Regions from separate parts of the Aminiphilus circumscriptus DSM 16581 genome, predicted to be linked through region 1. Evidence: riboswitches for the same ligand, from Rfam matches in the RefSeq annotation. Region 1 holds a riboswitch; each other region holds the start of a gene.
What was found. A riboswitch is a leader RNA that binds a small molecule or an ion and turns the genes downstream of it on or off. The one in region 1 is predicted to bind molybdenum cofactor.

Region 1 (7,715 bases):
TGCACGAGCCGTTCGATGTTCTGCCCTTTTTCGCGAAGATCCGTGGCGCTGGTGAGTTCTTTCTGAAGCTTTCTGAGAGCATCGAGGGATTGGATTTTTGACATGATGTTCACCTCCGGATCAGGCTTGGGCGTACTCGGCGAGTATGCCCTCGATGTCCTTGGGCACGACTCGTCCGTACACCTTTTCCCCCACGATGACCACCGGAGCCAGACCACAGGCCCCCACGCAGCGGAGTGTGTCCAGGGAGAACTTTCCATCCTCCGTCACTCCTCCGACGGAAATGTTCAACTGTTTGGACAGTTCCGCCACGATATCTTCGGCGCCTCGGACATAGCAGGCGGTTCCCATGCAGACCGAAATGGGGAAACGTCCCTTGGGTGTCATGGTGAAGAAGGAGTAGAACTTGACGACACCGTAGACCTTGGCGAGGGAGAGTTCCATGTGTTCCGCCACGAATTCCTGAACCTCCCGGGGAAGATAGCCGAAAATCCCCTGGGCTTTGTGGAGGACGGTGATGAGTTCTCCCTTCCGATCCGGAAGCGAGGCGATGAAATCCGCAAGTTCAGTGAAGCGCGGATCCTCTTTGACAGAGCATGTGCACATTGCATGGCCTCCTTTTTCTTCAATAGGGGGTGGATGATTTCCGCCCGGGTGCCTTGCGACGACACGCACCCGCTGTTTCGGCACTTTCGAAGGAAAGATGTCGAAACCGGCCCTGCAATCCCCTGCATACACCATATCGTGAAAAAAATCTCTAGTCAAGGCAAAAAAACACGCCTCTCCTCCTTTCCGCAAGGTGAATTCCCACATTCGCCTTGCAAGAAGGACGCTCGGGCGATTTTTTTACGTGTATTCGGGCTTCGAAGGCGGGAGAAAGCGAAATGTGTTACGGAGTCGGATGTCGCACGTACGGACCCGAATCAAACATACAGCCCTCCTCCTTCCTCATGGAGAGAAACAGGTTTACATAATATGTATTACAGCGAAGAATGCAACGCCGCTTTTCTTCGAAAAGGAACAGGTGTTTCCGACGGTCTTCGTCGATTCCACGGGGTGTTCCGTGTTCTCGGTTCATTCCCGCGTTGCGGGTGTGTTGCCTCCGTTGAGTCCCTTCCTGAGGGAGGACAGATCCCCCTTGCGGAGTACCGCAATGAGTTCCGCCACCACGGAGATGGCGATCTCCTCGGGTGTCTCCGCCCGGATGGGAAGGCCGACGGGCTGGTAGATACGGTTCAGATGGGCTTCCGAGACTCCTTCGTCGAGGAGGCGTTTCCGAACGAAGGCGATCTTGCGCATGGATCCGATCATGCCCACGTAGGCGGCGTCGCAGTGTTCGATGGTCTTTACCACCTCTGAATCGAGGGCGTGTCCTCTGGTGGCGATGACGACGAAACTTCGTCCGTGCAGCTTCAGCCCTCTGTCGAAAATTTCCTCCAGGGGGCAGGCGATGGTGGTGCCCCAGGGGATGTTTTCGGCGTTGGCGAATTCCTCCCGCTCGTCCCAGACGAAGACGCGAAATCCAGCGAACTGTCCTGCCTGGGCAAGGGCTTTGCCCACGTGTCCCGCGCCGAAGATCACGAGTTCCCGTTCCCGACCGACGACTTCCAGAAAGACGGAGATGTCGCCGCCACAGGCGGCGCTGTTCGGATCCGATCCGTCGCAGTGAAGTCCTTCCTTGTAAAGGGCGTGATCTCTTTCTGAATTCAGCAATGCCAATGCTTCTCGAATGGTGTGGTGTTCGAAGACGCCTCCGCCCACGGTGCCGGAGATGCTTCCGTCGGGGCTCACCCACATGGAGGCGCCCACATTTCGCGGTGTGGAGCCCTCCACGTCGACCACGGTGCACAGAACTCCCGGAACGCCCTTGGCGAGGTCTTTCATGATCTGTTCGAGAATGGCCTGATTCATCGGTACTCTCCGCTCCCTTCGAATCGCATGAACAACTCTGCATCGCCCTTTGTCGCGTGTGTCGTCCCAAAGGAACGGTGTGTTTGTTTCTCCGGTGTTTCGGATGGCGTCGTGATAGTGTTTCAACAGTGTCGCTGTGGTGTTCCCGAGAGGGCCACGTACCGTTTCGAAGGCCTGCCCACGGGTGCTACATCAAAATCGATGGTCACCTGGGATGTCTCGGCGAGATACTCGAGGTAGCGCCGGGTCGTGGAGCGCCCCATGCCGAGATGTTCCGCCGCTTCGGAGGCGGAGAGCCCCCCTGGGGCATCCCGGAGGAGTCGTTTGACCTTCTCGAGGATGCGATTTTGAATTCCCTTGGGAAACACGCTCGAATCGGGGGGAATGGCGCCTCGTTTCAGCCCTACCAGGTGATCCAGTTCGTCCTGCCGCCAGGGAGTACGGCGGGTCACCAGTTCTCGATGGAATGTGCGGTATGCCGAGAGCGCTGCCCGGAGACGGGAGGAAAGAAAGGGGCGGATGAGGCAGTCGAAAGCGCCCAGACAGATCGCGCCGCGAATCACATCGGGCTCTTCCGGACGGACAAGGACCACCCAATCCAGCCGGGGATAGTCGCTGCGGGCCTTGCGGAAGCCCTCGAGTCCTCCCAGGCCGGGAAGGGCGAAGTCGAGCACCACTAACTGGGGAGGTTCGTCGGCGAGAAAGGAGAGGAGCGTTTCACCGGAACCGACTTCTCCGACAAGGCGGTAGCCGGGTTGCTCTCGCACCAGATCGGCATAGAGGCTTCTCTGGGAGGAATCCTGTTCGGCGACGATCGCGTCGAGAGAATGGGGTACGAACGGACCTCTCATGACCGAATCTCCCGGGTGAGGTCGCTTGACCCGACGATACGCTCGAGTGCAGGAAAAACGGCTTCGAAACACGAAAAAAAATTGCACGGGAAACCGGGCACCATAGGAGGCTTCCTCCTTTCCGCACGGGAGGCGGTCGCGTTTCCACGACAACCCTATCGGTCGACATCCGTGGGCCTGGGCCGTTAGGAACGTCGACTCGGAGGCTCTATCATTTTGAACATACATTATACGTGATCCTCCGAATTCGTGCAATTTCCCCGCATGAGTGGGAAAAGGGCCTCTCTCTTGTGTCCCTGCCTTTTCACAGTGGGGCAAAGCAGCAATTTCTCCGGAGCGATGTTTTCGTGGCGCGTAGAACGGGCGGGACTCCATGCGACGAGGCTGTCCGCGTCGCATGGAGGACATCGCTGGCCGCAATTCTCCCGAGGAGACGTGGCGGGGTTTTTCTCGTTCGGTGCACGGCGGAAGAAGGGGACGCAGCCGGCTCTCCGGCGCGTCGATCAGGAGCGGAGAACCGCTGCCATGCGCGAGAAGGCTTCCTCCAGTTTTTTCTCGTCCACAGTGCAGGCGATGCGGATGAAGTCACCGCATGTCTCGCCGAAGGCGATGCCCGGGATGAGGGCGACACCGGCTTCCTCCAGCATACGGAGCGCGAAGGCGTCTCCGTTCATTCCCGTTCCGGAAATGTCGGCGAAAAGATAGAAGGCTCCCTTGGGAAGTGCGGCATTGACGCCGGGCAGTTCTCTCGCCAGGGACGCGGCGTGCCGGGTCCGTCGCCTGTAGGTGTCAACGATGGCACGTTCCGCATCCTGAGCCTCGCTCAGTGCGAATTCGGCGGCGCGCTGCACCATGCTGTTCACCGAAAGGGTCTGCACGATGGCGAGGATGTCCATGGGTTTGAGGAGTTCTTCCGGCCCCATGGCATAGCCGATCCGCCAGCCGCACATGGCGTAGGATTTGGAGAATCCCCCGATGGTGAGAGTCCGCTCCCGCATGCCCGGCAGGGTGGCGAAGGGGATGTGACTTCCCTGAAAGACGTAGGACTCGTACAGTTCGTCGGAGAGAACGCACAGGTCCTGTTCCAGGGCGACGCGGGCGATGCCCTCCAGTGTCGCCCTGTCGAAGACGGCCCCCGAAGGATTACAGGGAGAGTTGACGACGAGCGCCTTTGTTCGGCGGGTGACGGCCCGGCGCAGGTCTTCCTCGAGGGGGAGAAAATGGTTTTCCTTCCGGCAGGGGACTGCCACGGGGACGCCCTGATTGTAGCGGACCTGCTGGGCGTAGAAGGTGAAGTAGGGTTCGAGCAGAAGGACTTCGTCGCCCGGTTCGAGCAAGGTCTGGAAGGCGAGCCAGCACGCCTGGGAGCCGCCGGTGGTGACGAGGATCTCCTCCGGATCCTGGACGAAGCCGTATTTATCTGCCCAACGGCGGCTGACGGCCTCTCGGAGGCTGAGATTTCCCCGGCTCTGGGCGTAATGTGTCTCACCGGCCAGCCCGGCCTGGCGGGCCGCTTCCACAATGCGTGGGTCGGTGGGGATGTCCGGTTCGCCGAGGGTGAGGTTGATGAGTCCCGTCCGTTTCGCTGCGGCCTTGAACATTTGCATCATCGCCGAGGGTTCGAGTCGGGAGAACCTCACGGCAACGTGTCGTTCCAGGCTCACGGTGTCCCCGCCCCCTCCTTGGCGTCGTTTTTCGCCGTCTTTCGGGCGGCCCGCTCGGCCCGCATGGCGGTCTTCTTCGCGTGGGGGTCTCCGTGGGCGGGTACGATGCAGACGAACACGAAATCCTCGTCCCCCGGGTTCTCGAAGACGTGCTCCACGTCGGGGGGGACACGTCCCCACCGTCCTGCCGCGAGATCGATCGATTCACCCTGGACCACCACACGGCCATGCCCTTTGAGGGAGAGCACGAAATGATCCCAGGCGTGTCTGTGCGGAGGAATTTTCTCCCCCGGGGGCAGGGTGAAATGGCGCATCACGTAGTCGTCCCAGAACTGCCCGGGGCCGAAGATGATTCGTTTCCGCACGTTCGGAGCCAGTGCGGACGCATCCCAGAGGGGCAGATCCTCGACGAGCCCCCCCTGTCCGACCTTCGTCTCTTCCGACATGTTTGTCGCCTCCCTTTCGCGGAGTGGTACGACCGGGAGATGCGGCCCCGTCGTCACACGGTTCCGCATTTCCCGGAGAAGGATCCAAACGGATCGTTGATGGAACCCTGGGCGCCCCGTCTCGGAGACGGAGCGCCCAGCAGGTTATTTCTTCATCGCTGCGAGAATTTTCTCGGGGGTGATGGGCAGGTCCTTCACCCGGGCGCCCACGGCGTTGTAGATCGCGTTCCCCACCGCCGCGTGTGGCGCGGAGAGGGGCATCTCGCCCGTCCCGGCGGCGCCGAAGGGGCCGAATTCCCGGGGGGTTTCCATGTGGATCAATTGGATGTCGTCGGGGATGTCCTTGATGTAGGGCAATCCGCAGGCGAGAAGATTGTTGTGGGTCTTCACGTCCACGAAGTCCTCCTTGATGGCGAGGCCGATGCCCTGGGCGATGCCGCCCATCTGCTGGCCGTCCACGACGAGGAAATTGTTGATCTTGCCCACGTCGCCGCAGAGGGTGAACTTCTCCACGGTGGTTTTGCCGGTCTTGGTCTCCACGGCTACTTCGGCGAGGAAGATGCCGAACATGTGGTTGGCGAAGGGATATCCCTGCCCCGTCGCGCCGTCCATGTCGGTGCAATGCTGTACCTCTCCCTCGTTGTTGCGGAGCGTAGCCTTCCAGTAGCCTTCGTAAAAGGTGGGAATGCCCTCCGCGATCATTTCATCGTAGGTTCGGTAGGTCCCGTCATCCCGCCGCATGGCGTCGAGCAATTTCCGGCAGGATTCGACGATGGCCATCCCCACCATGACCTGGCAGCGGCTCGCCGCGGCGGCGCCGCTGTTGGGAGCCTTGGCGGTGTCGCTCAGCACCAGCTTGATCTGCTCCGGTCTGATGCCGATGGGCTTGAGCGCCTCGTGGGCGGTCCCCACGCAGCCGATGTCCGCGCCCTGGCCATGATCCTCCCAGGTGTTGTAGAGGATCACGCCGTCCCTGGTGAGTTCGATGTTGCTGGTCGCGTCGTCCGGGCCGTCATCGTTGGAGTTGTAGATGCCGATGGCGATGCCCACGCCCCGTTTGACCTCGGCGGTGGAGAGAGCGGCGGCGCGCTTTTTGGCGATGTTGTAGTAGGGGCGGATGCGGGTGATCATGGCCTGAAGCGGATAGACCTCGGATTTCTGTCCGCTCGGGAAGGTGTCTCCCGGGCGGATCAGATTCTTTTCCCGGAAGTCCAGGGGATCCATGCCGCACTTCTCGGCGAGCATGTCGATGGCGGTTTCGCAGCCCCAGTAGGTCTGGGGTGCGCCGTAGGCGCGGAAGGCGCCGCACCAGCGGTGGTTGGTGAAAAAGGTGTAGCCGCACCCCCGGAGGTCATCGACATGATAAGGAGCCAGGAAGAACTGGCCGCCCTTGTTGGTGAGGTCTTGGCTGGACTCGGAGTAGGGGCCGTGGTCCACGTACCAGGTGTGTTCGGCGCCGACGATCTTGCCGTTCTCGTTCGCGCCGATGCGGATCTTCATGAGGAAGGGGGAGCGTTTGGGCGTCCGCACGATGTGCTCCTTCATGTTGAGGCGCATGTAGACGGGGCGTCCCGTGGCGAGCACGCACGCGGCGATGAGGTGTTCGTTCGTGGGGGCCACCTTGTAGCCGAAGGAGGCGCCCATGTTGTTCTGGATCACCCGGAGCTTGGAGGGCGCGAGGCCGAGACCGCGGGAGATCATGAGGAGGTGGCGGTAGACGCAGATGCTCTTGGTCTGGACCGTGAGCCGTCCTTCCTCGTCGTAGTAGCCGAAGCCGCAGTCGGTTTCGAGGGTCAAATGAGGCTGGCGGCTGCTGTAGAATTCCTCCTCGAGGATGTGCGCGGCCTTGTCGATGGCCGCTTTTGGATCGTTGCCCTTGATGAGGGGGCGCTTGTTGAAGCAGTTCCGGATGCCGTCGATCTCCTCGATTTCGTCGTAAACCTTGGGGGCGTCGGGCTTCATGGCGTCCTTCACGTGGAGAAGGACGGGCAGTTCCTCCAGCTCGACCTTGACGGCCGCGGCGGCCTCCCGGGCCTGTTTCTCCGTGGCGGCGCAGACGATGGCCACGCACTCGCCCCACTGGCGGATCTTGTCACCCTCTTCGACGATCATCCGTCGCTCCCATCCGTCCGTGGTGGCCGTGGGAGATCCCACCTGGCCGCGGATTCGGTTGGTGCCCTTGTTGGCGAGAATGTCCCCGGCGGTGACGATCTTGGCGACGCCGGGCATCTTTTCCGCGGCGGCGATGTCGATCTTCTTCACTTTCGCATGATGCGTCTCGGGGCAGACCGGCACGGCGAAGAGAACTTCCTCGGGAAGTTTGGTGGCGGCGTCGTCACCGAAGTCCCACGTGCCGGTGACTTTGTAGACGGCGTTCGGGCGGGGATAGCGGCTGCCCCAGACGGAATCGCCGGGCTTGAGCATCTTCGCCAGGTCTTCCATCTCCTTCTCGCCCCGGAGCACCGCGGCGGCGTCCATGACGGAATCCACGATCTGCTTGTAGCCGGTGCAGCGGCAGGCCGTCCAGTGCTTCTGCAGCCAGTCCCGCACGTCCTCCCTCGTGGGGGAGGGGTTTTCGTCCAGGAGCGCCTTGGAGGCCATGATGAATCCGGGTGTGCAGAAGCCACACTGGAGACCTCCATGAACGATGAAGGCCCACTGGAGCGCGTGGAGTTTCGTGGGGGTGCCGATGCCCTCGATGGTGAGGATTTCCGCGTCTTCCGCGACACTCTTCCACGGAACGATGCAGGAGCGGACCACCTTGCCGTCCACAATGACGTTGCACACTCCGCACTGGCCGCAGTCGCACCCGATCTTTGTTCCCGTGAGTTTGAGCTGGTTTC
Region 2 (7,715 bases), 630 kb from region 1:
TCCTGTTTCTCATCCAACACGATCATGCTCGGAACCCCTTTCGTTTTTCTCCATCCTCAGGACGCGAGTCTTCTCGAAAAAAAAGGAGGGCGTGTTCGATTTTTTAGGGAATCTCTGAATAAGACTGCTTCAGCCCCGCAGGGCGCCTCGCAGAGCCTAATGCGACCCGAGTCAAGGGAAAGCAAAAGGTCTTTATTCAGGGCTTCCCTAGCTTTTCACGACGATTCCCCGATGCGCTTTTTTTCCTCAAAAATCCGTCTTTCAAGGACTTCTGAGCGCGCAACATCGCGTGCGCCGACATTGCACACACCCATTTCAAAAGTGGTGAGGCAAAAACCGCCGCGATGACGCCGTTCTCCTCGTATGAGCATTTCGTGTGAGCATTTTGCTCCGTTCTATGTATGAAGGAAGGGTTACACGCTTCATCAACGACGTAATCATCAACGACGTAAGATGAGGAATCGAGAAGATCGTTTGTTTCCCAAGGTGTCTTCGCATCTGCGACGAAGATCGGCCTTCGTTTCACCTTAATGACGGACCTTTCTCATCCTTCAAGAGGAGGTCGTTCACGAGAAGCGCAATGGAACTTACCCGGAGATTTTTCAAGGTTTTGCCCGTGTCTTTTTCGAAAAATACGGTACCATAGGAACCACGGGATGATGTGGGCGTTCAGCCAAAAGCCCCCATCACGAGAGGGAGGACCTCATGCGACTGTACGAGAAGATCCTCGACCACATCCGCAGCATTCCCGACGGCGTCGTGGAACGACTCGTTCTCGGATGGCACGGAAGCTGTGTGCTTCTCCGGGACGGGCGATGCGGCATCGGCACTGTTCCATTGCCCGGCCACGAAGTGCTCCGCAGTATCCACTCCCATACGGAGAACCTTCTCCGCCAGAGCGCCCAGGGATTGGCGGAACTGCTCGTCTCGCCCTTTCCTCAGGAGTTCGCCGCGGCATCCGCGGCGGCGGCGGCGCTGCTTCCTCCTCCGAAAGAGGGTTTTCCTCTCGAAACACTCCGGTTCCTTCCGCGAGGGGGAAAGGTGGCGCTCCTTGGTTATGATGCGGAACTGGTTCCGCTTCTTCGGGAGTGGGGATGGAGCCTGGCAATCTTCGACGACCTTCACTCCGCTCCCGATGTCTTTCCCGCCTGGTCGGGAGCGCACCTCGCCGGATCGTGCTCCTGGGCATGGATCAGCGCCGAAGCGCTTCGGGACAGACAGATTCTCTCTCTCATGCCCACGTTCAAGTCCATGGAAGGATGCATCCTTCAGGGTCCTGGAATTCCCTGGTCGCCGGAAGTGCTGGTGGAGGCGGGCATTACACACCTCCTCCTCCCCTCCTGGTCCAAAAGAGACTTTCCTTCCATTCTCACATATATCGAGGCAGGAGGAAATCCCTTGTCCTGTCCTTCCGTACTCTGGCGCCTCCATTCTCTTCTTTCCACGTCTTCGTCGTCGCTTCTTCCCTTTCCTCCGGAAAGAAGCGACAACCCTCACGCGTCACAGACAGAGACAAGGCAGGAAGCGGTGAAGAACGAAACGAGCTTTCCTCCGAGAGGAGGGCCTGCTCCGTGAAAAGAAGCACCATGCCGTCAAACATCCTGCGAAACCGTCGCAAGGTGAAATCACTCTCAGCGCTTCTCCTCGCACTTCTCGTCGCGACCGTTCATTTTTTTGACAGAGGAGACGCCTCTCTCGGCCTTGTCACAGAGGTTATCGACGGAGACACCATCGTCGTCACCACCGAGGATGGAAAAAGCGAGAAAGTTCGTTACCTCCTCATCGACACGCCGGAGCTGCACCATCCCACCCGCGGAGAAGAGGAACTCGGAAGGATCGCCGCGTTGGAAAACAAAAACCTCGTCCTGGGGAAAAAAGTCCGACTGGAAGAGGACGTGGAACGCCGGGACCGTTATAACCGCCTCCTCGCCTATGTGTGGACCGAAGGACCTGACGGCGAAGTGCTCGTCAATGAGGAACTCGTTCGGCGAGGAGTGGCCATGCCGTTCACCCTGCCACCCAACGTCCGTTATGTGGAGCGCATTCGCGACGCCTTTCGGGAAGCCCGAGAACAGCGACGTGGTCTCTGGAACGCCGCCGCGGGGCGACATTTCACGGGAGAACAGATCTGGGCGGAGCTGCCCACTCTCGCAGGCTGCTTCGTCACGCTGGAGTTCCGCACGGCAAGAGTGGAAAAGAAGGGAACGCGCTCTCTTCTCCTCGAAAAGAAAGGACACACGGCAATAGTAGTCTACGAAAGTGACAGACCGCACCTCCCCTCTCTGGACATGCTTGCCTCGGGTAAATTGGTCTTGATGGGAAAGGTCCAAACAGGACGGGAAGGAGCGGAAATCATTCTCAGAGATCCCACTCAGATCGTGACTTTGAGCCCATAACATCTGTGCTTTTTTCGGCATTTTTCTCGAAAAACATACCCCTACAAAGAAACAACATGATGACGCATTCTTCTTTTGACTTCTTTTTCCACAGGCATCGTTGGGCGTGACAATTCGGTAACGACAGCCTCTCGAAGGCTCTTTTCTCCATAGATATCCACATTTCTTATCCACATATCCACACCCCTGGTGGAATCTGTGCATAAAGGAGGAAGAGTTCCATGTGGAAAATGGATCGTCCCAAAAACGACGCGGATGCTCTTGTGACCTATGGCCCTGGTTCCCCCGAGCGGGAACGCCTGCTCGCGGAACTGGAACGAGTGAGGAAAACACCCCGGGAGTTGCCCTGTCTCATTGGTGGGGAAAAAGTGTACACCGGCAAAACGATTCCGCTTCGCGTTCCCCACGATGCGACACGTTTTCTGGGAAACGCGCATCTCGCAGGACCGAGGGAACTCGAGGCCGCTGTGGAGAACGCTCTCGAAGCATGGAGAGATTGGTCCACCACACCATGGTATCAACGAGCGGCGGTTTTTCAACGTGCCGCGGACATGCTCGCCACGGTGCGGCGCACCGAGCACATCGCCGCCATCATGACCAATCTCTCCAAAACACCCTTCGAGGCGGAGATCGATCTCGCGGAACTCGTGGATTTCTGGCGCTTCAACGTCTTCTACCTCCACGAGATCTATCAGGAGCAGCCCCTTCAAGGACGGATGGAGATCAACCGTTTCGACTGGCGTCCCCTGGAAGGGTTCATCGTCGCTGTCACCCCTTTCAACTTCTATTCCATCGCGGGAAATCTGCCGACGGCCCCCGCCATGTGCGGCAACGTCGTCCTCTGGAAACCCGCGAAGAGTGTCCTTTACGCAAACTATCTCATCATGGAACTCCTCCTCGAGGCGGGACTGCCGCCGGGAGTGGTGAACTACGTCCCCTTCTCCAGCGCCGACGGAGCCACGGTCCTGCGCCACCCTTTCCTGAGCGGTCTCCATTTCACCGGAAGCTATGCGACCTTTCTCACCCTGTGGCAGACCATCGGCTCTTCCGTCGAATCCTATCGCTCTTTCCCCCGCGTGGTGGGGGAGACCGGAGGAAAGGATTTCATCTTCGCCCACGCGTCGGCGGACCCCATTGCCCTGGGAGCGAATCTCCTGCGCGGCGGATTCGAACTGCAGGGACAGAAATGTTCCGCCGCTTCCCGGGCCTATATTCCCGAGAGCCTCTGGGGCAGCGTGGAGGAGTACCTCCGGAGAGAGGTTCCCCTCATCTCCATGGGCCCCGTGGAGGACCTGGGCAATGCCATGGGAGCCGTCATCGACGAGGAGGCATTCCGCAAGATCAAGGGCTATCTCGACTACGCCCGGAACCATCCCGAGGAATACACACTTCTCCTGGGAGGCGGCTGCGACAACCGGAAGGGATGGTTTGTGGAACCCACGGTTATCCGCACGTCCAATCCACGAGGGAAGCTCATGACCGAGGAAATCTTCGGTCCCGTGATCACCGTCTACGTCTACCCCGACGACGCCTACGAGGAGACGCTCCGCCTCTGCGACGTCACCACGGAATACGCTCTCACGGGGGCTGTTTTCGCCGGGGACCGCGCCGCCATCGCCACGGCGGAATGTCTCCTCCGGCACGCCGCGGGCAATTTCTATATCAACGACAAGCCCACGGGAGCCGTGGTGGGGCGTCAGCCCTTCGGAGGATCTCGTCATTCCGGGACGAACGACAAGGCGGGATTCTGGAACAATCTCACCCGGTGGCTCTCACCCCGGAACATCAAGGAGACCACCGTTCCCGCCACGAACTGGAGACGCCCCTTTCTGGGATGACCTTCTCCCACCCCGGGCACGCCACGTCTTCAGACGCGTACTCAGGGTGGGTTCGTCCACAAAAAACCTCTTCCTCCGCAGAGGAGCGCACGCGAATCCGCATCTGCTCCATGGCCGGTGAACTGGTACGCCGCTCTTTCCGCCCAAGAAACGCATCCTTCTTCAAAATTCGAAAACGGCGCCCACTCCAAAGCGTTGTTCAAAGGACTCTTCGAGACGGGAACTCTTTTGTCCAGTTTTGTTCTTTTTTTAGGATAAAAATCTCGAAAAATTCTTTTTATTTGATTGTATATTGACGTTTTGCATCAATATCTTGCCACCCTTTGATTTCGTGCACAATATACATCTTCAAAAGAAAACCGTCTCTTCTCAAAATCACTTGACAGAATTCTTCATTCACAGGAAAATATTTGCAGTTCCATGAGTTTTTCCATTCACAAAGGAGGAGAACAACGATGGCTGTGGATGTTTCCAAGCTTCAACTTCCCGGAGATCTCACCCTGAAGCAGGCCCAGATGGTCCTTGAGGCCGCCCTGGCCGACGCAGTCGCCCAGGGCGTGCCCATGAACATTGCCGTGGTGGATGCTGGGGCCAACCTGAAAGCCTTCGCCCGCCAAGACGGTGCGTTCATCGGCAGCGTGGACATTTCCATCAAGAAGGCAAAGACCGCTCGCTTCTTCAACATGACCACCCGACAGCTCGGCGCCGCATCTCTCCCCGATGGTCCTCTCTACGGCATCGAAGTGTCCAACGACGGCGTCATTATTTTCGCCGGCGGCGTTCCTCTGAAGAACAAGGACGGAGTCATCGTCGGCGCCATCGGCGTCAGCGGCGGCACCATCGACGAGGACGAGCGTTGCGCCGACGCAGGAGCGGCGATTCTTCTCAAGTAAGCCGACCGCTGAATTCCCGGAGCGGGAGAAAGTTCTCTTTCCGTTTCGGAGAATCAGACTGAAAGGGACATAAGCGGACCCTTTCGCTCGGTATCAGGTATTACAACCGAAAATAAAGAAACCTTCCGAGCTGCATCGCCTACAAGAGCGATCTCACGGCATGCAGCCGTTAGGGTGTGTCTGGAAACGGACACGCCTCCCGTGTTTGGCAAGGAAGGCGGAGAAGAATGTTCTTCTTTCGGGACTGCCATCTTTGCGCACGGGCAGTCCCTTTTTGTTTGGAGGTGATGAAAGAAGGACATGTCACCAAAGCGACGGGCGTGAAAAGGCGGGGAATGGAAGCGCAACGCATCTTCTGCGCCAATCCCATGAAACAGAACGAGAGCGCACGAGTGAGCCGGGAAATTACAGGACACACAAAAAAGAGTTCAAGGGAGGTTGAAGAACGGTGATTCAGAAACGTTTCTTCGTCAACGGCGTGGAGCGCAATGTCATTGTCGATGGGGAGGACACCCTGGCGAAGGTATTGCGGGAACAGCTCGGTCTCACGGGAACCAAAGTGGGATGCGGAACGGGACATTGCGGCTCCTGCAATGTCATTCTCAACGGGAAACTGATTCGTTCCTGCGTGTTCAAAATCAACAGAATCACCGAAGGGGATTGCGTGACCACCGTCGAAGGCATCGGCACACCGGAAAAGCTGCATCCCCTCCAGAAGGCTTGGGTCAAGTTCGGCGCAGCCCAGTGCGGCTTCTGCACGCCCGGCTTCATCGTCTCCGCAAAGGCACTTCTCGACCAAAATCCCAAGCCGACCCGGGAAGAGGTCCGGGAGTGGTTCCACGTGAACCGGAACGCCTGTCGCTGCACGGGGTACATCCCCATCGTCGATGCCGTGATGGCCGCGGCGAAGGTACTTCGTGGCGAAATGAGCGAGAGCGAGCTGGAATACCGCCTCCCCGAGAACGGCCGTATCTGGGGCGGCACCTATCCACGCCCCACCGCGGTGGCGAAGGCCACGGGAACGCTCGATTACGGCGCGGACCTCGGATTGAAACTTCCGGAGGAGACGCTGCAGCTCGCGCTCGTGCAGGCCACGGTGAGCCACGCGAACATCCGGGGCATCGACACGTCCGAGGCGGAGAAGATGCCCGGCGTCTACAAGGTGGTCACCCACAAGGACGTGAAGGGGAAGAACCGCATCACGGGACTCATCACGTTCCCGACCAACAAGGGAGACGGCTGGGACCGGCCCATTCTCTGCGACGAAAAGGTCTTCCAGTTCGGCGATGCCATCGCCATCGTCTGCGCCGACACCTACGAGAATGCCTGCGCGGCGGCGGAGAAGGTCAAGGTGGACCTGGAGATCCTTCCCGCCTACATGAGCGCCCCCGCAGCCATGGCGGAGGACGCCCTGGAAATTCACCCCGGCACGCCCAACATCTACTACATTCAGAACCTGGAGAAGGGCGACCCCACGGGACCGATCTTCGAAACGGCCGCCGTCACCGTGGAGGACGATTTCTACGTGGGAAGACAACCCCACATGACCATCGAGCCCGATGTGGGCTTCGCCTACATGACGGACGACGGAATTCTCAAGATCCACTCCAAGACTATCGGCGCCCATCTGCACCTCTACATGATCGCCCCAGGGCTCGGCGTGGAACCCGACAAGATCGCCCTCGTGTCGAACCCCATGGGAGGCACCTTCGGCTACAAGTTCAGCCCCACCATGGAAGCCCTGGTCGGCGCGGCCACCCTCGCCACGGGAAAACCCTGCTTCCTCCGGTACACCTACTTTCAGCACATGACCTACACGGGGAAGCGTTCGCCCTTCTTCGTGAACATCAAGTACGCCGCCGACAAAGAGGGCCGACTTCTCGCCATGGAGACGGACTACAACGTGGACCACGGCCCCTATTCCGAGTTCGGCGACCTGCTCACCCTTCGAGGCGCCCAGTTCATGGGCGCGGGCTATAATATTCCCAACATCAAAGGGACAGGACGCACGGTGTGCACAAACCACGCCTGGGGCTCCGCCTTCCGCGCCTACGGCTCTCCCCAGTCCCTCTACTCGTCGGAACTTCTCATGGATGAACTGGCGGAGAAACTCGGCATGGATCCCTGGGAGATTCGCTTCAAAAACTGCTACCGCCCCGGCGCGACGAACCCCAGCGGTCAGGAACCGGAGGTCTTCAGCTATCCAGAAATGCTCGAGGCACTGAAACCCCGGTACGAGGCGGCGAAGAAAAAGGCGGAGAAGGAATCCACCGACACAATCAAGAAAGGTGTCGGCCTCGCCATGGCCTGCTACGGCTGCGGGCTCGACGGACCGGACAGCTCCGAGGCCTGGGCGGTGCTCAATCCCGACGACACCGTCACCATCGTCTCCGCCTGGGAGGATCACGGTCAGGGAGCGGACATGGGCGCCATTGGCACCGCCCACGAGGCACTGCGCCCCTTGGGCATCACCCCGGACCGGCTGCGCTTCACCTGGCCCGACACGTCGCAAACACCCAATTCAGGTCCTTCCGGCGGCTCACGTCAGCAGGTGCTCACGGGGAACGCCATTCGCGTGGCCTGCACGG
Region 3 (7,715 bases), 570 kb from region 1:
CTTGAGCGCCTCCGGAGCGGCTGGGGTCACGGTGCCCGAGCCCCGGACGACCACGGCCTTGAGATTTTTGGATCCCATGACGGCTCCCACGCCGCTCCGTCCGGCGGCGCGGTGCTTGTCGTTCATCACGCAGGCGATGAGGGAGAGTTGTTCTCCCGCGGGGCCGATGCAGGCCACCTTGGCCTTGTCGTCCCCCACCGCTTGGATGAGCGCGTCCGTGGTGACGTCCACGTCCTTGCCCCAGAGTTCCGACGCGTCCCGGAGTTCCACCGTGTCGTCCTTGATCCAGAGGTACGCGGGCTTTTCGGCCTTGCCCTCCAGGACGAGATAGGCATAGCCCGCCCGGGCTAGTTCGGCTCCCCAGAACCCCCCGCTGTTGCTCGAGGCGATGAGCCCCGTGAGAGGGCTTTTGGTGACGACCATATAGCGTCCTCCCGTAGGAACGTTGGTGCCGCTCAGGGGGCCGAGGGCGAAGACGAGCTTGTTCTCCGGAGAAAGGGGATCGACCTTCGGCGTCAGCTCCTCGTAAAGGAGGCGCGTGGCGTATCCTCTGCCGCCGATGAAATCCTTCAGCCACTCCTGGCGGAGTTCCTCGCGCGCGATGGTTCCCGTGGAAAGGTTCACTCGCAGCAATGCCTTGGACATGTTCCCACTCCTTCCCTGCCTCACTCTTCCGCCTTTTGGGGCGGAACTGTTTTCCCTGGGTCTTTCGAGCATCTCTCGTCTCTTGCAGCTCTTCATTTCGGGGGCCTTCACTCTCGTTCCTGTCTGTGGGGATACGATTTCTTCTCGTTCTCAGCTCTTCTGTCGCGCCACCTCCTCAGGGGCACCGCACGAGATTGCGGTCCCAGAGACAGTCGCTGCATGCCGGAGAATCACCCCAGCAGTCACTCTCGGTGGTTTTGGGATATTCGCACACGGGAAGCAGGTGGCAGTCCAGGCAGGAGGCGTAGAGAGCCCGCCGGAGGCGCCACCGGAAACTTACGTAGCGCTCGTCGTCCCAGATCGCTGGGAGGGAACGTTCTTTCAGGGAACCGAAGGAGGCGGCCACCACGCTCTTTTCTCGCCCAAGGACCCATTCGGGATAGGTGTGGGCCAGCCGGTAGCAGGGCACCACGGCGCCGTCGGAACGGATCACGGCGCTTTCGGAGCGCACGAAATTGCAGTGCTTTTCCGAGGAAAGGGCGAATCTTGGCAGCAGGGCCGTCACGCCCGCCCGTTGACAGGCGACGAAAATCTTCCGCTGAAGTCGCGCCTCCTCCTCCAGGGAGAGGGGATAGAGGACGAGTTGCGTCAATTCTTTCGTCAGGGGAACGAGATTGCTCATGGAGAGCACCGTCACTCCCACGGAGGAGAGCGTTGCGGGGATATCCGCCGCATGGTCCACATTGGATCTGGTGAGGACGAAGGCGGCACGGAGTTCCGGAAGCAAACGCCCGGCGCGTTTTTTCTCTTCCTGGAGCATGCGGAACGTTTCCAGATGTGCCGCCGCCAGGGTCTCCCGCCCGGGAAGGAGCGCCTGTTCCGCCTCGAAGGAAATGTCCACCGCGTCCACGCCGAGCGCCACCAGTTCGCGGGCCATCTCCCGGGTCACGAGCGTTCCGTTTGTGGTGAGGGAGACGCGCAGGCCCCGCGCCTTGGCGCAGCGTACCGCGTCGAGAAAGCGCGGATGCACCAGTGGTTCTCCGAGTCCGGCGAAGTGAAAGGTCTCCAGGTGGGGAAAATCGCCGACGGACTGAAGAAGATTTTCGTAGACGTTCCAGTCCAGATCACCCTCGCCGTCCTTCCGGAAGAGGCGGAAGCACATGGGGCAAAACAGATTGCACCGGGAGCTCAGCTCGAGATAGAGCTTCCGGAGACGTCGGTCCCGTGGAATGAAGATGATGCTGTCTTCCAGAGAAAATCGGGCCCCCGACGTGGAGTCCATGGGGAAATCGTTCACGCGTTCCTCCTCTTTTTTCTCTCGCTCTTTTTGCGCCTTGGACGGGGGATGGAAACGCGAGAAGGGAGGCCCTCGAGGGCCTCCCTTCTTTGCGAATCCGGCAGGCGGAAAGATTACTCCTTCCACCCATTGCCCGTAGCGCCTCGGAGAGGTGCGACGGGTCGAAGGTGCGTTTATTCTGCTTGGGATCTCTTGCTCATGCGAACAATTTATTTTATTTGGAAAGCATAGCATGTCTTCCCTTTCCTGACAAGATGATGGAAGCCGGAAGCGTGGATATCATTTTTTTGCAGAGGAGCTGCGGCGTCATTTCGGAAAGCTCCGAAAGAACGGGTTTTCTCAATCCGGAACGTGCATTTCCAGTGCGTTCCGGATTGAGGAGTCGTGCCGTGAAATGCCTACCGTGTTTTATCGTTGAAGCCGTCAAAAAAGAAAAAAGAACGCGATTTCTCGAGGAAAGATTCGAATATGACGATCTATTTTTCGGAGAAGAGTGATGGCGATCTTTTTTGACCAAAACTGATATTTGACTAATACTAACCTTTTGACTATCCTTTGACCATCACGAGGGAAAACCGCCGGAAATCCGGCGAACAATACGAGAACGAAGGAGGAGGAGCACCATGAAAAATCTTGTACGGTATTCCAGACCAGCGCCCATGAGTCTCATGCCCGAGGTTGACGAGTTCTTCAGGAGTTTTTCGGATCTCTTCAATGCGGCGAACACGTCCCTGCCGGTGGAGATGTACGAAGAGAACGGCGAAGTGGTCGTTTCCTTGGATGTGCCGGGAATCGATCCCGACAAGATCGAGGTTCGGGCTTTTCCCGATCGGCTCCTCGTCCGGTCGAGCCAGGAGACGGCGGAGGAGTGCCCCGAAGGACGGACCTACCACTGTCGGAAACGGGCGACGAAGGTCAACTACAGCATTGCCGTGCCCGCAGAGGTGGATCCCGAAAAGGTGCGGGCTTCCGTGAAGAACGGCGTCATGACAATCCGTCTTGCCCGGAAGGAGCGCGACGAGGGGCGGGTTGTGGAAATCAAAAACGAGTGACGGAGGAATGTGCCGAGAGAGGGGCGACGCACGCCCCTCTCTCTTTGTCCTTCCGGAAATGACCTGGTATTTCATGAGCCGGGGGTTTCCGGGACCGTTCGGGTGGGTGGTGCGCACGAAAAGGCCGGGGTATTCCTCCGGCCTTTTCGCGTTTCTGGAAGGATTTGGAAGGATTGGAAGAAGTGGCACGCAGCGGTTGTGCCGAATCTGTCCTCGCGCTTTATGGATTCAGGGGGACGAGCCCCTCTTGCGGAATGGTGACGCTACCGAGGATACACCGTCATCGCAAGAGCCGCCTCTGGAGAAATCCCGAAACGATGCTCCGTAAAAGGGCTGGAAGCACGGGAACGTCGAGTTCGTCCGAGGTGTGGAGCACCAGCGCCTCAGAGGGTGCCGTATCTTCATCCGGAAACCGTGACGGGTCTTTTTCGGACCGCCGGCGGCATGTGAGGAGGTGTCCCTGGATGACAATTTCGCAACACCCACTTGACATGTTGGGAAGAAGCGTGTAAAGTGCTCCACAACACAAAAATCCGAGTTGAAGGGAGGCAGGGCGATGCGTTCTCAGAACAAAGAAGTGTTCATGCAGAGGAACAGTTCTTCCGGGAACGACGCGCAGTGCCTCCGGAGTGCGGTATCTTCTCTTCCTGACTCCCGATATTATTACGTGTTCTCCTTTACCAGCGGCCAGTGGCGGTATTACGCCAGTGGCCCTTCGCATTTGGGAACACCGATATTCGGCAGACCGGGGGCAGAAAGCGTATTCTCGGGAGGAGGACGGAAGGGCCGGGTGGCCTGAAACGTCGAAGATCCTCCGAAAGCAACCGGGAAGAGGTAAAGAAGGCAAGGCCGGATTCGGGTTCCCACCGAATCCGGCCTTTTTCGTTTTCCCCTTCGGGGGAGAGAGCTTTTCGAGGAGGTGCTCGAACGATGATGATTCTGGAAGTGGACCGCAGCTGCCCCAAGGGAGACATGGCACGAATGATCCAGCGCGCGGAGGAGCGCGGGTGCTACGCTCGGCTCGTTCCCTGCGAGGACGTGTACTTCATTCTCGTGGACGCCCGCGTGGAGGAGATGGCGAGCCTCGCCGCCGATACTCGGGTGCGTCGCGTGGTGGAGACGAAGAGTTCCTTTCCGCTGGCGAGCCGGGATCTCTGGAGCGGCACCCGCCCCGTGGAAGTCGCGCCGGGGATCTCCGTGGGCGGGAGCGGTGCGGTGGTCATGGCCGGTCCCTGCTCGGTGGAGAGCCGGGAGCAGATCCTGGAGACCGCCTTCGCCGTGAAGGACTCCGGCGCGGCGATTCTGCGGGGCGGGGCGTTCAAGCCCCGGTCTAACCCCTACTCCTTCCAGGGCATGGGCAACGAGGGCATCCGTCTGCTCTGCGAGGCCCGGAAGGAGACGGGGCTTCCTCTGGTGACGGAGGTCATGGAGGCCGAATCGGTGGGGCTGCTCCTTCCCTTCGTGGACATCTTTCAGGTGGGGACCAGAAACATGCAGAACTACTCCCTCCTCAAGGAACTGGGCAAGGTGGACAAGCCGGTCCTTCTCAAGCGGGGCATGTCCGCCTCCATCGACGAGTGGCTCCAGGCGGCGGAGTACATCCTCGCGGGGGGCAACTTCCGGGTCATCCTCTGCGAACGGGGCATCCGCACCTTCGAGACCCGCACGCGGAACACGCTGGATCTCTCCGCCATTCCGGTGGTGAAGTCCCTGAGCCATCTTCCCGTGGTGGTGGACCCCAGTCACGGCACGGGGCACCGACACCTGGTGGCGCCCATGTCCCTCGCGGCGCTCGCGGCGGGGGCGGACGGTCTTATCGTGGAGGTGCACTCCGATCCCGACAAGGCACTCTCCGACGGTCCCCAGTCCCTCAACCCCGCCCAGTTCGGGACGCTCATGGGGCAGATCGAGGGAATGCTCTCCGCCCTCGGGCGGAACGTTCTCCGGGCGGACGGCCTGGAAACGGCATCCCGCCGGGGGTGCGGAGAAATACCGCTGGCAACGCCGGTGGTTTCGGGAGCGATCTGACGAAGCGGAAAGAGAACGGCGCGGACAGTGCGCCGAAGAGAGGACGAGAGGACGCCCACCGCGAAGACCGCCGTGGTGCGTCCGCTGAGGGAACGAGAACGTAAGGAGGACACGGCAATGCGGATGAAACAGGCACATGTGGGTATTCTCGGATTGGGACTTCTGGGTGGATCTCTCGCGCTGCGGCTCGGCGGATCGGGAGGAGTGCGGCGGGTTTCCGGATGGGATGCGGATCCGGCGGTGCGGGCCGAGGCGGCTCGAAAGGGTATCGCCCATGTACCGGAACATCTGGAGGACATGCTGTGCGGTGTGGACGTTCTCATCTTCGCCGTTCCCATGCGTTCCCTGGAGGAAGCGAATCGCCGGGTTCTCGGAGCGCTCCGGCGGAACGCCGGAATCGGTTTCTCCGAATGGCCGGACCTGGCTCCAATGGAACCCCTTGAGGGACCCCGGGTCGTGATGGATCTTTCCAGCGCCAAGGTGGAGCCGGGAGAGCTGCTCCGCGGAGCCTGGAGGAGCCGTTACGTGGGGTTCCACCCCATGGCGGGAAAAGAAAACGGCGGCATTGCCAACGCCACGCCGGATCTTTTCGAGGGGGCCTGCTGCGCGGTGGTGCCTTTTGCGGAGACCTCCGAAGAGGCCTTGGCTGTGGCAGAGGAACTCGCGCTCCTTCTCGGCGCCGGTGCTGTGCGGATCGATCCCGCCGAACACGATGCCATCGTCGCCACAGTGAGCCATCTCCCTCTTCTGACGGCTGCGGCCATGGTGCTCACGGCAAAGGCGGAGGGAAAATCCCACGCGGCCCTCGCGGCCCTCGCCGCCGGAGGATTCCGGGATGCCACGAGAGTGGCCTCCGGTCCGGCCTGGCTGGGGACGGACATGGTGGATGCCAACGGAGACCAGATCCGGCGCGTGGCGGAGCGGTTCATCGCCTCCCTGAAGGAGATGCTCGCCCTGCCGAAGAAGGAGCTGGAGGCCCTTCTCGCCGAGGCCGCGAATGCCCGGGATGGTCTGGTGACGGTGGTCCATAAGGGGAGGGCCGCATGAGGCGCGTCGTTCCCGCTCACTCCGTCCAGGGGACCGTGACGCTTCCCGGGGACAAGTCCATCTCCCATCGGGCGGCTCTTCTCGGCGCCCTGTCGGTGGAGGGCGTGACGGTGACAAATTTCTCCGGAGGTGCGGATTGTGCGTCCACACTCGCCTGTCTGGAGAAGATGGGGGTGATGGTCCGTCGTTGCGATCCGGGAACGGTGTACGTCGCCAAAAACGAGGCGTTTCTGGAGCCTGGGGATGTGCTTGACGCGGGCAACTCCGGGACGACGGCGAGAACGCTCTGCGGTCTTTTGGCGGGTGTTCCGGGCCTCTACGCGGTGCTCTCGGGAGACGAAAGCCTGCGGCGGCGACCCATGGGACGTGTGGTGGACCCTCTCCGGGTCATGGGCGCCCGCATCGACGGGCGCGCCGGCGGCGCCTCGCTGCCGCTCTGCATCAAGGGGACGCGCCTTACGGGAGGAACGCATCGCCTGCAGATCGCAAGCGCTCAGGTAAAGACCGCCCTCCTGCTCTCGGGGCTCTCCGCCTCGGAACCCACCACTGTCGTGGAGCCCCTTGGAACGCGGGACCACACGGAGCGGCTTTTTGATTTCCTCGGCATTCCCTGTACCAGGCGGGACGATGCCATCACGATCTTTCCCTGCGAAGAGGTGAAGGGGGGGGCATGGCGCATTCCCGGGGATGTCTCCGCCGCGGCGTTCTGGCTCGTGGCGGCGGCTATCCTTCCGGATTCGGGGGTGCACCTTCCCGGATGCGGGCTCAACCCGACCCGGACGGGAATGCTTTCTGTGCTCCGGCGCATGGGGCTCGCCGTCGAGGTGACGGAAGAAGACTGCTCCGGCGGGGAGCCCGTGGGGGATCTCCTGGTACGGAGTGCTTCCCTCGAAGGGACGAAGGTGTTTCCCGAGGAAATTCCTTCCCTTGTGGACGAACTGCCCGTGCTGGCCGTGGCGGCTACCCAGGCGAAGGGGATCACGGAGATTCGCGGCGCGAAGGAGCTTCGGGTGAAGGAGTGCGATCGCATCGCCGCCATGGCGGAGGGATTGAGGACGCTCGGAGCGGATGTGGAGGAGCTGGAGGACGGATGGATCCTCCGCGGGCCGGTGCGCCTTTCCGGAGGGCGGGTGCGCAGTTTCGGCGATCACCGCATCGCCATGGCCTTTGCCGTGGCGGGGCTCGCCGCGACGGGACCGGTGGAGATCGACGATTCCGCCTGCGTGGACATCTCCTATCCCGATTTTTTCGAGACCCTGGAAACTCTTGTCTGCCGGGGGTGTGCCGTCTCATGACCCTGCGTTTTCTCACCAGTGGAGAATCCCACGGACGGGGATTGCTCGTCGTTGTGGAAGGTCTCCCCGCAGGGCTTTCCCTCGCGCTCGAGGATCTGGAGGGCGAGCTTGCCCGTCGTCGCCGCGGCTACGGCCGCGGCCCACGCATGGCACTGGAGCGCGACGCCGTTCAGGTTTGGGGAGGGCTCCGAAACGGGCGCACCACGGGGGCTCCCGTCGGATTGTCCCTGGATAACGCCGAGGCCGCCCTCTGGGAGCCCGCCCTCGGTCCTTGGCACAACGATTCCGAGGCGGCCAGAGCGCGGCGCATCACCGCTCCCCGCCCCGGACACGCCGACCTGGCTGGGGCCG

Region 2: it holds a riboswitch for molybdenum cofactor, as region 1 does, so the genes downstream of both, K349_RS0103330 (molybdopterin-dependent aldehyde oxidoreductase) here and K349_RS0106255 (response regulator) in region 1, are expected to answer to the same signal.
Region 3: it holds a riboswitch for molybdenum cofactor, as region 1 does, so the genes downstream of both, K349_RS18510 (radical SAM protein) here and K349_RS0106255 (response regulator) in region 1, are expected to answer to the same signal.

The regions. Positions count from the first base shown of each region.
Region 1 is NZ_JAFY01000002.1:1,194,840-1,202,554, forward strand. It holds gene K349_RS0106235 ((2Fe-2S) ferredoxin domain-containing protein) at 1-104, opposite strand, end outside; gene K349_RS0106240 (NADH-quinone oxidoreductase subunit NuoE family protein) at 121-606, opposite strand; gene K349_RS0106250 (XdhC family protein) at 1,075-1,911, opposite strand; gene K349_RS0106255 (response regulator) at 2,034-2,762, opposite strand; molybdenum cofactor riboswitch at 2,861-2,979, opposite strand; gene K349_RS0106265 (pyridoxal phosphate-dependent aminotransferase) at 3,266-4,426, opposite strand; gene K349_RS0106270 (cupin domain-containing protein) at 4,423-4,872, opposite strand; gene K349_RS0106275 (molybdopterin-dependent aldehyde oxidoreductase) at 5,017-7,715, opposite strand, start outside.
Region 2 is NZ_JAFY01000002.1:567,251-574,965, reverse strand. It holds gene rsmG (16S rRNA (guanine(527)-N(7))-methyltransferase RsmG) at 1-26, opposite strand, end outside; gene K349_RS0103360 (Rossmann-like domain-containing protein) at 706-1,575, shown strand; gene K349_RS17735 (thermonuclease family protein) at 1,572-2,396, shown strand; gene pruA (L-glutamate gamma-semialdehyde dehydrogenase) at 2,618-4,234, shown strand; gene K349_RS0103340 (GlcG/HbpS family heme-binding protein) at 4,690-5,127, shown strand; molybdenum cofactor riboswitch at 5,239-5,359, shown strand; gene K349_RS0103330 (molybdopterin-dependent aldehyde oxidoreductase) at 5,576-7,715, shown strand, end outside.
Region 3 is NZ_JAFY01000002.1:625,867-633,581, forward strand. It holds gene K349_RS0103630 (aldehyde ferredoxin oxidoreductase family protein) at 1-645, opposite strand, end outside; gene K349_RS18510 (radical SAM protein) at 821-1,942, opposite strand; molybdenum cofactor riboswitch at 2,011-2,121, opposite strand; gene K349_RS16265 (Hsp20/alpha crystallin family protein) at 2,566-2,994, shown strand; gene aroF (3-deoxy-7-phosphoheptulonate synthase) at 3,925-5,022, shown strand; gene K349_RS17755 (prephenate dehydrogenase) at 5,140-6,069, shown strand; gene aroA (3-phosphoshikimate 1-carboxyvinyltransferase) at 6,066-7,364, shown strand; gene aroC (chorismate synthase) at 7,361-7,715, shown strand, end outside.